One region of the Streptomyces pallidus (ex Mingjun et al. 2026) genome, then DNA from elsewhere that is predicted to be linked to it. Evidence: riboswitches for the same ligand, from Rfam matches in the RefSeq annotation. Region 1 holds a riboswitch; the other holds the start of a gene.
The links. A riboswitch is a leader RNA that binds a small molecule or an ion and turns the genes downstream of it on or off. The one in region 1 is predicted to bind cyclic di-AMP.
Positions count from the first base shown of each region.

Region 2: it holds a riboswitch for cyclic di-AMP, as region 1 does, so the genes downstream of both, ACSHWO_RS20565 (transglycosylase family protein) here and ACSHWO_RS09285 (M23 family metallopeptidase) in region 1, are expected to answer to the same signal.

Region 1 is NZ_CP196181.1:2,181,165-2,186,681, forward strand. Features, by position in the region: gene ACSHWO_RS09275 (HPr family phosphocarrier protein) at 1-197, shown strand, start outside; gene ACSHWO_RS09280 (GntR family transcriptional regulator) at 400-1,065, opposite strand; gene ACSHWO_RS09285 (M23 family metallopeptidase) at 1,301-2,098, opposite strand; cyclic di-AMP (ydaO/yuaA leader) riboswitch at 2,112-2,267, opposite strand; gene ACSHWO_RS09290 (M16 family metallopeptidase) at 2,482-3,849, opposite strand; gene ACSHWO_RS09295 (M16 family metallopeptidase) at 3,870-5,234, opposite strand.
Region 2 is NZ_CP196181.1:4,649,061-4,654,577, forward strand. Features, by position in the region: gene ACSHWO_RS20555 (cytochrome P450 family protein) at 1-1,161, shown strand, start outside; gene ACSHWO_RS20560 (transglycosylase family protein) at 1,264-2,310, shown strand; cyclic di-AMP (ydaO/yuaA leader) riboswitch at 2,587-2,754, shown strand; gene ACSHWO_RS20565 (transglycosylase family protein) at 2,757-3,470, shown strand; gene eno (phosphopyruvate hydratase) at 3,778-5,064, shown strand; gene ACSHWO_RS20575 (FtsB family cell division protein) at 5,210-5,517, shown strand, end outside.

The DNA of each region.
Region 1 (5,517 bases):
CCGGCGTCCCGGTGACCATCGCGAAGGCCGACGGGAACCCCGTCAACGCCGCCTCCATGCTGGCGGTGCTCGGCCTGGGCGCCCAGGGCGGCGAGGAGATCGTCCTGGCCTCCGACGCCGAGGGCGCCGAGGTGGCCCTGGACCGCCTGGCGAAGCTGGTCGCGGAGGGACTGGAGGAGCTCCCCGAGACCGTCTGACCCCTTCGGGTTCACACCGCACGGACGGTGGAGCCGCGGCGTCCGGAGAATTCCGGGACCGCGGCTTCTCTGTTTTCCACTCCCCTGCCCGGGCCATACGAATTCCGGAGCACCCGGAATTCGTATGGCCGGGGCGGAGAAATACGGGGGCCTGCGGGAAAAGCCGCGGACGCGGCATCCCCCTATTCATACGCCGCTCCTGTTAAAGCGAACCACTCGCCGTGTTTACGGCAGGTTGCGAAGTCCTCACCCGCAGCCGGTAGGCCCCGCTCGTCCGCTCGGCGTGGAGCGCCGTCAGCGCCTTCGCGCGTTCGGCGTCCCCGCGCGCCACCGCGTCCACGATCGCGCCGTGCTCCGCCCAGCACTCCACCGGCCGGGCCGGCGCCTGCACGACGTACATCCAGGCGACCTTGTGCCGCATCTGGGCCAGCAGCGCGATCAGCCCGGGGCTGGCGGAGGCCTGCGCCAGCGTCTCGTGAAACCAGCTCCCCAGCGCCCGCAGGTCCTCGCCCCGGCCCTGCCTGGCCCGCTCCTGACCCAGTCTGACCAGCCCCCGCAGCACCTTGAGGTGACCCTCGGTGCGCCGGCGGGCGGCCCGCGAGGCCGCCAGCGGCTCCAGCAGCATCCGCAGCTCCAGCAGGTCGGCCGCCTCCTGCTCGGTGGGCTCGGCGACACAGGCGCCCGCGTGCCGACGGGTGGTCACGAAGCCCTCGGACTCCAGGGTCCGCAGCGCCTCGCGGACCGGGACGCGCGAGACGCCGTAGCGGCGGGCCAGCACCTCCTCGGTCAGCCTGCCGCCCGGTTCGAACGCTCCGGAGACGATGTCGTCGCGGATTGCAGTGCATACCGCGTGCGCGGGAATACGCAAGGCCGGACCTCCGCTTTTCCGATTGCCGGCGAGAAATGCCGTGACCGTACTGGGATCGTACGGTGACTCTATGACAACCAGTGAAATTTTCCGAGCGCGGCCGGAAAGCACGGGTATTTACGGCCACGCGCCGCGCCACCGTGACGACCGCCGATCGCGACGCCGAAGGCCCCGGCTCGGTGAGCCGGGGCCTTCGGGCGGAGCGTGGGCGCGGACGCGTGTCGGCGCGCCTTGGTCAGAGGTCGACGCCGTGCGAGCGGAGGTACGCGACCGGGTCGATGTCCGAGCCGTACGAGGCGCCGGTGCGGGCCTCGAAGTGCAGGTGCGGGCCGCTGGAGTTGCCGGTGGAGCCCGACAGGCCGATCTGCTGGCCCGGGGTGACCTGCTGGCCGACGGAGACGTTCAGCGAGGACATGTGGCCGTACTGCGTGTAGGTGCCGTCGTTGTGCTTGATGACGACGTTGTTGCCGTAGGCACCGCCCCAGCCGGCCTCGACCACGGTGCCGGCGCCCACCGCGTGCACCGAGGTGCCGGACGCGGCGTGGAAGTCGATGCCGGTGTGGCTGCCGGAGGACCACATGCCGCCGCCCGCGCGGTACTGGGTGGAGACGTAGGAGTCGTCGAGCGGGGAGACGAAGGTGTTGAGGCGCTTGCGCTCCTCCTCGCGGGCGGCGCGCTCCGCGGCCTCGCGCTCGGCCTGCGCCTTCTCCTCGGCCTTCTGCTTGGCCTCGGCGGCCCGGGCCTTCGCGTCGGCCTCGGCCTTCTCCTTGGCGGCGGCGGCCTCGGCGGCGGCCTGCTGGGCCTCGGCCTGGGCCTCGACGTCGCCCGCGACGTCCGCGGCGGTGACGACCGCGTTCAGCCCGGTGTCCTCGCCGGAGAAGGCGGTGTTGTCCGAGGCGGCGAACGCCGGGCCCGCGAGGGTGCCCACGACACCGGTGGTCGCGAGAGCGGCCACACCGGCGTAACCGGCGGTCTTGCGGCTCAGACGGCTGGAACCACGGTGCTTACCGGAGGCGCGGCTGCCAAAGGCCATGGAGAGGCTGATCCTTTCCTTCCTTCTCGCCTACCGGGTTAGCTGACGGGTTCGGAGCAGGAAGGTCTCCTACGGGCCCCTCTGGCGAGGCGGCCCGATTCACCCCAGGGACGTGTGGGTCCCCGGCTCCCCAGGCTCGCGCCTGACGGGGACTCGGCGATCGCTGCCCGGTGCCGCGGGTGCGGCTCGTACATCTGACGGACAGCACGGCCGACGCTAGGCGGATCACCAGTCAATCACCAAATGGTCACGGCCTTTTGTTGCGCACGCCACACCGCATAAGCCAACCTCCGGGCCAAACAGACATAAGGGGCTCCGGCGGACAAGCCGCCGAAGCCCCTTCATTCGCCCGCCGTCGTACGCCGACGGGCTGGGAACGGACGTCAGTTGGTGACGACCGTGACCTCGCCGATCCCGAGCGCCCGCACCGGGGCCTCGATCTGCGCCGCGTCGCCCACCAGCACCGTGACCAGACGGTCGACAGGGAAGGCCTTCACGACCGCCGTGGTCGCCTCGACCGTCCCGGTCGCGGCCAGCTGCGCGTACAGCCGGGCCTGGTAGTCGTCGGGGAGCTCCTGCTCCACCTGGTCCGCCAGCGTCCCGGAGACGGCCGCGGCCGTCTCGAACTTCAGCGGGGCCACGCCCACCAGGTTCTGCACGGCGACGTCCCGTTCGGCGTCGGTCAGGCCGCCCTCGGCGAGGGTGCGCAGCACCTTCCACAGGTCGTCCAGGGCCGGGCCGGTGTTGGGGGTGTCCACCGAGCCGCTGATGGCGAGCATCGACGCACCCCGGCCGTCGGCCGTGGAGCGCAGCACCTGGCCGAAGGCGCGCACGCCGTAGGTGTAGCCCTTCTCCTCGCGCAGCACCTTGTCCAGGCGCGAGGTGAGGGTGCCGCCCAGGCAGTACGTTCCGAGCACCTGGGCCGCCCAGACGGTGTCGTGCCGGTCCGGCCCGATCCGGCCGATGAGCAGCTGCGTCTGGACCGCTCCGGGCCGGTCGACGATGACCACGCGGCCGGTGTCGTCGGCGGTCACCGCCGGCACCTCCACGGGCCGGCCCGCGGTGCCCGTCCAGGCGCCCAGGGTGTCCGCCAGCACGGCGTCCAGGTCGATGCCGGTCAGGTCGCCGACGACCACCGCGGTGGCGGTGGCGGGGCGCACGTGGGCCTCGTAGAAGGCGCGCACGGCCGCGGAGTCGATCCGGGCCACCGTCTCCTCGGTGCCCTGGCGCGGGCGGGACATCCGCAGGTCGGCCGGGAAGAGCTGGCGGTACAGCTCCTTGGCGGCGCGGCGCTGCGGGTTGGCCAGCTCGTGCGGGATCTCGTCGAGGCGGTTGCGCACCAGGCGGTCGATCTCGCTGTCGGAGAAGGCGGGCGCCCGCAGGGCCTCCGCGAGCAGGCCCATGGCCTTCGCCAGCCGGGAGGCGGGCACCTCCAGCGACACGCGCACGCCCGGGTGGTCGGCGTGCGCGTCGAGGGTGGCGCCGCAGCGCTCCAGTTCGGCGGCGAACTCCTCGGCGGTGTGCTTGTCCGTGCCCTCCGACAGGGCGCGGGCCATGATCGTCGCCACGCCGTCCAGGCCCTGCGGCTCGGCGTCCAGCGGGGCGGCGAGGTTCACCTCGACGGCCACCACCTGCTGGCCCGGCCGGTGGCAGCGCAGCACGGTCAGGCCGTTGGGCAGGGCGCCGCGCTCGGGGGCCGGGAAGGCCCACGGCCGGGGCTGCCCGGCCTGGGGGCGCGGGTGGAAGGTCATCGTGACGGCTGCGGTGTCGCTCACTGCTCCGCCCCCTCGTTCTCGTTCTCGGTCGCGTCGGAGTCGTCGGCGCCGTCACCGGCGTCGGTCGCGAGCGGCTCGTACACCAGCACCGCGCGGTTGTCGGGGCGCAGCCGGGCCGCGGCCACGGCCTGCACCTCCTCGGCGGTGACGTCCAGCAGTCGCTGGACGGCGGTCAGCGCCAGCTGCGGGTCGCCGAACAGCACCGCGAAGCGGCACAGTTCGTCGGCGCGGCCGGCCACCGTGCCGAGCCGGTCCAGCCATTCGCGCTCCAGCTGCGCCTGCGCGCGCTCCATCTCCTCGGCGGTCGGGCCCTCGGCGGCGAACCGCGCGAGCTCCTCGTCCACGGCCGCCTCGATGGAGGGCACCTCGACCCCGCTGGAGGTCTTCACGTCCAGCCAGCCCAGCGAGGGCGCGCCGGCCAGCCGGAGCATGCCGAAGCCGGCCGCCACGGCCGTCTGGTCGCGGCGTACCAGGCGGTTGTGCAGGCGGGAGGACTCTCCGCCGCCCAGGACGGTCAGGGCCACGTCCGCGGCGTCGCACTCGCGCGTGCCGTCGTGGGGGAGCCGGTAGGCCGCCATCAGCGCGCGGGCGGGGACGTCCTCGACGATCTCCTCGCGCTGCTCGGCGCCCATGATGTCCGGCAGCGTGCCGTCGCGCGGCGGCAGCTTGCCGTCGTGGGAGGGGATGGTGCCGAAGTACTTCTCGATCCAGGCCAGCGTCTCGACCGGATCGATGTCGCCGACCACCGACAGCACCGCGTTGTTCGGCGCGTAGTAGGTGCGGAAGAACGCGCGCGCGTCCTCCAGCGAGGCCGCGTCCAGGTCGGCCATCGAGCCGATCGGGGTGTGGTGGTACGGGTGGGGCTCGGGGTAGGCGAGCGCGGTCAGCCGCTCGAACGCCGTGCCGTAGGGGACGTTGTCGTAGCGCTGGCGGCGCTCGTTCTTGACGACGTCCCGCTGGTTCTCCATGGACTCGTCGTCCAGGGCGGCCAGCAGCGAGCCCATCCGGTCGGCCTCGAGCCAGAGCGCGAGCTCCAGCTGGTGGGCCGGCATGGTCTCGAAGTAGTTGGTGCGCTCGAAGCTGGTCGTGCCGTTCAGGGACCCGCCCGCACCCTGGACCATCTCGAAGTGGCCGTTGCCGGGTACGCTCGCGGAGCCCTGGAACATCAGGTGCTCGAAGAGGTGAGCCAGACCGGTGCGTCCCTTGACTTCGTGGCGCGAGCCGACGTCGTACCAGAGGCAGACCGCGGCGACCGGGGTCAGGTGATCCTCGGACAGCACCACGCGCAGGCCGTTGGCCAGCCGGTGTTCCGTCGCTGTCAGGCCGCCGGAGCCGGCCTGGGCTGTGGCCGTGTGACCCATGGGCATGTGGTCCCTTCGATCGCGATGCAGAGAATTCCGTCAGACCTGCCACTGTATGCAAGCGCGCCGGGCACCGGAGAAGTTCCCGGCGCACGCCAGGGTCGGAGTCGGGGCTGTCGGTGCCTCGGGCCACAATGGTCGCGACGACCCACGTCAGCCCCCGTCACCAGACCCGCCGGACACCACCCCGATCCACCGCACCGACACCGCACCACCACGGACCCCGTCCGACCCAGCCAGACCCCCAGCACACCATCTTTCTTGGTTAAGGAGCCGCGCAGCG
Region 2 (5,517 bases), 2.5 Mb from region 1:
CACTCCCCGGTGCACCGCACGAAACTGCCCAGCGGGGTCGAGGCCTGGCTGGTCACCCGGTACGCCGACGCCCGTCAGGCCCTCGCCGACCAGCGGCTCAGCAAGAACCCGGCGCACCACGCGGAGCCGGCGCACGCCAAGGGCAAGACCGGGATCCCGGGGGAGCGCAAGGCGGAGCTGATGACGCACCTGCTGAACATCGACCCGCCGGACCACACCCGGCTGCGGCGGCTGGTGTCGAAGGCGTTCACCCCGCGCAGGGTGGCGGAGTTCACACCGCGGGTGCAGGAGCTGACGGACCAGCTGATCGACGCGTTCGCCGGGCGGGGTGAGGCGGATCTCATCCACGAGTTCGCCTTCCCGCTGCCCATCTACGCCATCTGCGAGATGCTCGGCGTACCGCGCGAGGACCAGGACGACTTCCGCGACTGGGCCGGGATGATGATCCGGCACGGCGGCGGCCCGCGGGGCGGGGTGGCCCGTTCGGTGAAGCAGATGCGGACCTATCTCGGGGAACTCATCCACCGCAAGCGGGACGATCTGGGCGATGACCTCATCTCCGACCTGATCCGGGCGAGCGACCACGGGGACCACCTGACGGAGGCGGAGGCCACCGCCATGGCCTTCATCCTGCTGTTCGCCGGCTTCGAGACCACCGTGAACCTCATCGGCAACGGCGTCCACTCCCTCTTCATGAACCCCGGCCAGCGCGCCCGCCTGCAGGAATCCCTCGCCGCCGGGGAGCGCGACCTCCTGCAGACCGGGGTCGAGGAGCTGCTGCGCTACGACGGCCCCGTGGAGCTGGCCACCTGGCGGTTCGCCACCCGACCGCTGACCCTCGGGGGCCGGGACATCGCCGTCGGCGACCCGGTCCTCGTGGTGCTCGCCGCCGCGGACCGGGACCCGGAGCGGTTCGCGGACCCGGACACCCTGGACCTCTCCCGCGCCGACAACCAGCACCTGGGGTACGGGCACGGGATCCACTACTGCCTGGGCGCTCCGCTCGCCCGACTCGAAGGACAGACGGCGCTTGCGACTTTGCTGACGCGTCTGCCCGATCTGGAACTTGCGGTTCCGTCAACTGACCTTCGATGGCGCGGTGGTCTGATCATGCGTGGCCTGCGCACGCTTCCCGTCCGATTCACACCCCGAAACATCTGAACACTTCCTGAAGGAAAGTCAGGTTCTTGCTCAACTTGTGACAATCGTTCGAAGGCCGCTAGGTTCTGCCGTTACCCAGCCGTTATGCGAAAGGTGCTGCACATGCGTTCCGGGAACGGCCGCCACAGACGCCCCCGCCAGGTACCCGCGATTGTCGTCACCGCCGGAGTCACAGGCTCCGCACTGGCCATGCCCCTGCTGGCCGCCACCGGTGCGAGCGCGGCAGAAGCCGCCACCTGGGACAAGGTCGCCGAGTGCGAGAGCGGGGGCACCTGGAGCGCGAACACCGGGAGCGGCGCCTACGGCGGGCTCCAGTTCACCCAGGAGGAGTGGAAGAGCGCGGGCGGCGAGGAGTTCGCCGAGCGCGCCGACCTCGCGAGCCGGTCCCAGCAGATAGCCGTCGCCGAGCGGGTGCTCGGCGGCCAGGGCCCCGAGGCCTGGCAGAACTGCGCCGCCCAGGCCGGGCTGTCCAAGGAGGCCCCCGCCGCGGACGTGGACCCCGGCGCCAAGGGCCAGTACCGGGCCGTCGGCCAGTCCCAGAGCCGCCCGGACTCCGAGGTGCCCAAGAACGGCTCCGGCAACCGGGCCACGGACTACGGCGCCCCGACCCCCGCGCCGGACTACACGCTCCCGCCCGCGCCCACGGGACCGTCCACCGGGCTGCCCGTCATGCCCGACCCGGACGGGACCACCACGGCCCCGACGGTCCCGCCGGTCTTCCCCGGCGACCCGACCGCCAACCCGGTCACGCCCACCCCGACCGCGCCGGGCACCCCCGGCACCCCGGACGCCTCCGCGCCCGGTACGCCGGGGTCCCCGAACCCGGGCGGCTCCCCGGGCGGCAGCCCGGCCGATCCGGCGAACCCCTCCGCCCCGTCGGCGCCGGGCACGCCGGGCGCACCGGGCGCCTCGACCGACCCGGGAGCCGTCCCGAGCACCCTCGGCACCGGCAAGCACCGTGGTGCGGCGGCCGTCGAGGCCTCGCCGGCCTCGTACACGGTCAAGGAGGGTGACAGCCTGGCGACCATCGCGAACACCAAGGGCGTGAAGGGCGGCTGGGGGGCCCTGTACAAGGCCAACGAGCAGGTCATCGGTGGTGACGCCAACCTGATCAAGCCGGGGCAGAATCTGGATCTAAACGGGCAATAGGTGCAGTTGGGTCACCTGGAAAGCGTCGAATGTCCGGTTCGTTCAAATGAGACATGCATCTCTTCCGGTCAACTGGCGTGTCCCGCCTGAAGGCTTGGGCAAACCCCGCCCCCACCTGCGCAAACACCCCGAAAAGCAGCGCAAGTAGGGGCCTTCTCTCCCCGATGTTCCTCGTTGAACATCGGGGAGAGTCATGTCTACGGTCTGAACCGCTCGCCACCGCGGGCCCCTTCGACCGCATCGCCGAATCCTGCCGGCGGGCGGAGGGAACACACGTCGCGTCAAGCGCCGAAGGCAGGAGCGGGGGAACCAACGTAGGTGCCGGGAAGAGCCGTTGAAAGACGGCGCGAACCGGCTTGGGGTGAAGCAGCGCGTCACAGCGCGGCCGGGCACTCATCCGCCCGAACCCGACAGCTCACCTCGCAGGCGTCGGTGAGGAGAACTCCATGCTGCTTTCGGGCAAGGGCAAGCACCGTCGCGCCACCGCCATCGAGCGGACCACCCGCATCGTGACCCTCGCCGGTGTCGCCGGTGTCGCCGTCGCCGCGCCGCTCATGGCCGCGGGCACCGCCTCCGCCGCCACGTCCTCGGAGTGGGACCGCGTCGCGCAGTGCGAGTCCGGCGGCAACTGGTCCATCAACACCGGCAACGGCTACTACGGCGGCCTGCAGTTCTCGGCCTCCACCTGGGCCGGCTACGGCGGCAAGGCGTACGCCCCGCAGGCCAACCAGGCCTCCAAGGCGCAGCAGATAGCCATCGCGGAGAAGGTCCTCAAGGGCCAGGGCAAGGGCGCCTGGCCGGTCTGCGGCAAGGGCCTGTCCAACTCGGCCTACACCGGTGGCGGTTCGACCACCACCAACAGCACCACCACCAAGTCGACTCCGAAGACCGAGACGACCAAGAAGACCCAGCCGAAGAAGACCGAGACCAAGAAGGAGACCTCCCGCACCGAGGTCCCCACGACCCGGTCCGAGCGCTCCGAGGCCCCCGCCCCGAAGACCGGCAACGGCTCCTACGAGGTCAAGGCCGGCGACACCCTCGGCACCATCGCCGAGGCCCACAACGTCAAGGGCGGCTGGGAGAAGCTCTTCGAGCTCAACAAGGACATCGTCTCCGACGCCGACCTGATCTTCCCGGGCCAGAAGCTGAAGCTCGGCTGAACATCCCGCGAAGCCCCGCGTGCGTGACCCGCGCGGACTTCCGCGGACGGTCACCGCACGTGTGAAGCACACCGCCCGGCGCGTATCCCCCCACGCGCCGGGCGGTGGTGCGTGCGCCCCCGACAGCGGTCGGAGGCAGCCCGAATGAGGGTCCGTATGTCCCGGAAGCGGGGTATTCGGGCCCTTTTTCGTCCCAGGGTCCGGGCGGTCGGCCAGCCGACCGCCCGGAGCCGGTTAGGCTCTAGGCGGCAAGGCCGGCCACGGCCTGACCCGCCACCGCACACCCAGCGTCACATCCCAGAAGGAGATGCTCGTGCCGTCCATCGACGTCGTCGTAGCCCGGGAAATCCTGGACTCCCGAGGCAACCCCACGGTCGAGGTCGAGGTGGGCCTCGACGACGGCAGCACCGGCCGTGCTGCCGTTCCGTCCGGCGCCTCCACCGGTGCCTTCGAGGCCATTGAGCTCCGCGACGGCGACCCGAACCGCTACATGGGCAAGGGCGTGGAGAAGGCCGTCCTCGCGGTCATCGAGCAGATCGGCCCGGAGCTCGTCGGCTACGACGCCACCGAGCAGCGCCTGATCGACCAGGCCATGTTCGACCTGGACGCCACCGACAACAAGGGCTCGCTCGGCGCCAACGCCATCCTGGGCGTCTCCCTCGCCGTCGCGCACGCCGCGTCCGAGGCCTCCGACCTCCCGCTCTTCCGCTACCTCGGCGGCCCGAACGCGCACCTGCTGCCCGTTCCGATGATGAACATCCTGAACGGCGGCTCGCACGCCGACTCCAACGTGGACATCCAGGAGTTCATGATCGCGCCGATCGGCGCCGAGTCCTTCTCCGAGGCCCTGCGCTGGGGCGCCGAGGTCTACCACACCCTCAAGAAGGTCCTGCACACCAAGGGCCTGTCCACCGGCCTGGGCGACGAGGGCGGCTTCGCCCCGAACCTGGAGTCCAACCGCGCCGCGCTCGACCTCATCGTCGAGGCCATCAAGCAGGCCGGCTACACCCCGGGCAAGGACATCGCGCTCGCGCTCGACGTCGCCGCGTCCGAGTTCTACAAGGACGGCAAGTACGAGTTCGAGGGCCAGTCCCGCTCGGCCGCCGAGATGACCGAGTACTACGCGGAGCTCGTCGAGGCGTACCCGCTGGTCTCCATCGAGGACCCGCTGTTCGAGGACGACTGGGCCGGCTGGAAGACCATCACCGACAAGCTGGGCTCCAAGGTCCAGATCGTCGGCGACGACCTCTTCGTCACCAACCCCGAGCGTCTGGCCCGCGGCATCGAGGAGGGCTCCGCGAACGCCCTGCTCGTCAAGGTGAACCAGATCGGTTCGCTGACCGAGACCCTCGACGCCGTCGAGATGGCCCAGCGCAACGGCTTCAAGTGCATGATGTCGCACCGCTCCGGCGAGACCGAGGACGTCACCATCGCCGACCTCGCCGTCGCCGTGAACTGCGGTCAGATCAAGACCGGCGCCCCGGCCCGCTCGGACCGCGTCGCCAAGTACAACCAGCTGCTGCGCATCGAGGAGATCCTCGACGACGCCGCGGTGTACGCCGGCCGCAGCGCGTTCCCCCGCTTCAAGGGCTGACGGCCCCGAGAGCTTCGAGGGCCGACGGCCCTGAGCCTCCGTACGTCCCCGCACTCGGTCCCGTACCGTGTGCGGGGACGTAGTGCGTAGTGCGTAGGAGTACGAGGGCGCGCGTCGGCGCGCGGACACCAGGGGAGGCGGACCAATGGCCGGGAACCGGGATCGGTTCTCCACCTTCTCCACCGCGACCAGGCTCAAGCAGCTCGGCGAGCGGACCGCGGCCCACGTCTACCGCTCGCAGAGCCGCCGCCAGGTCCGCCGCAGCCGACTGACCGGGCGGGCGGCCCTGCTCGCGCTGGTCCTCTGTACGCTGGTCGTCGCCCTGGCGTACCCGATGCGCCAGTACGTCTCCCAGCGCTCGGAGATCGCCGAGCAGCAGCGGGCGGCCGCGGCGGCCGGCAAACGCCTCGAACGACTGCGCGACGAGAAGGCCCGCTGGCAGGACGACGCGTA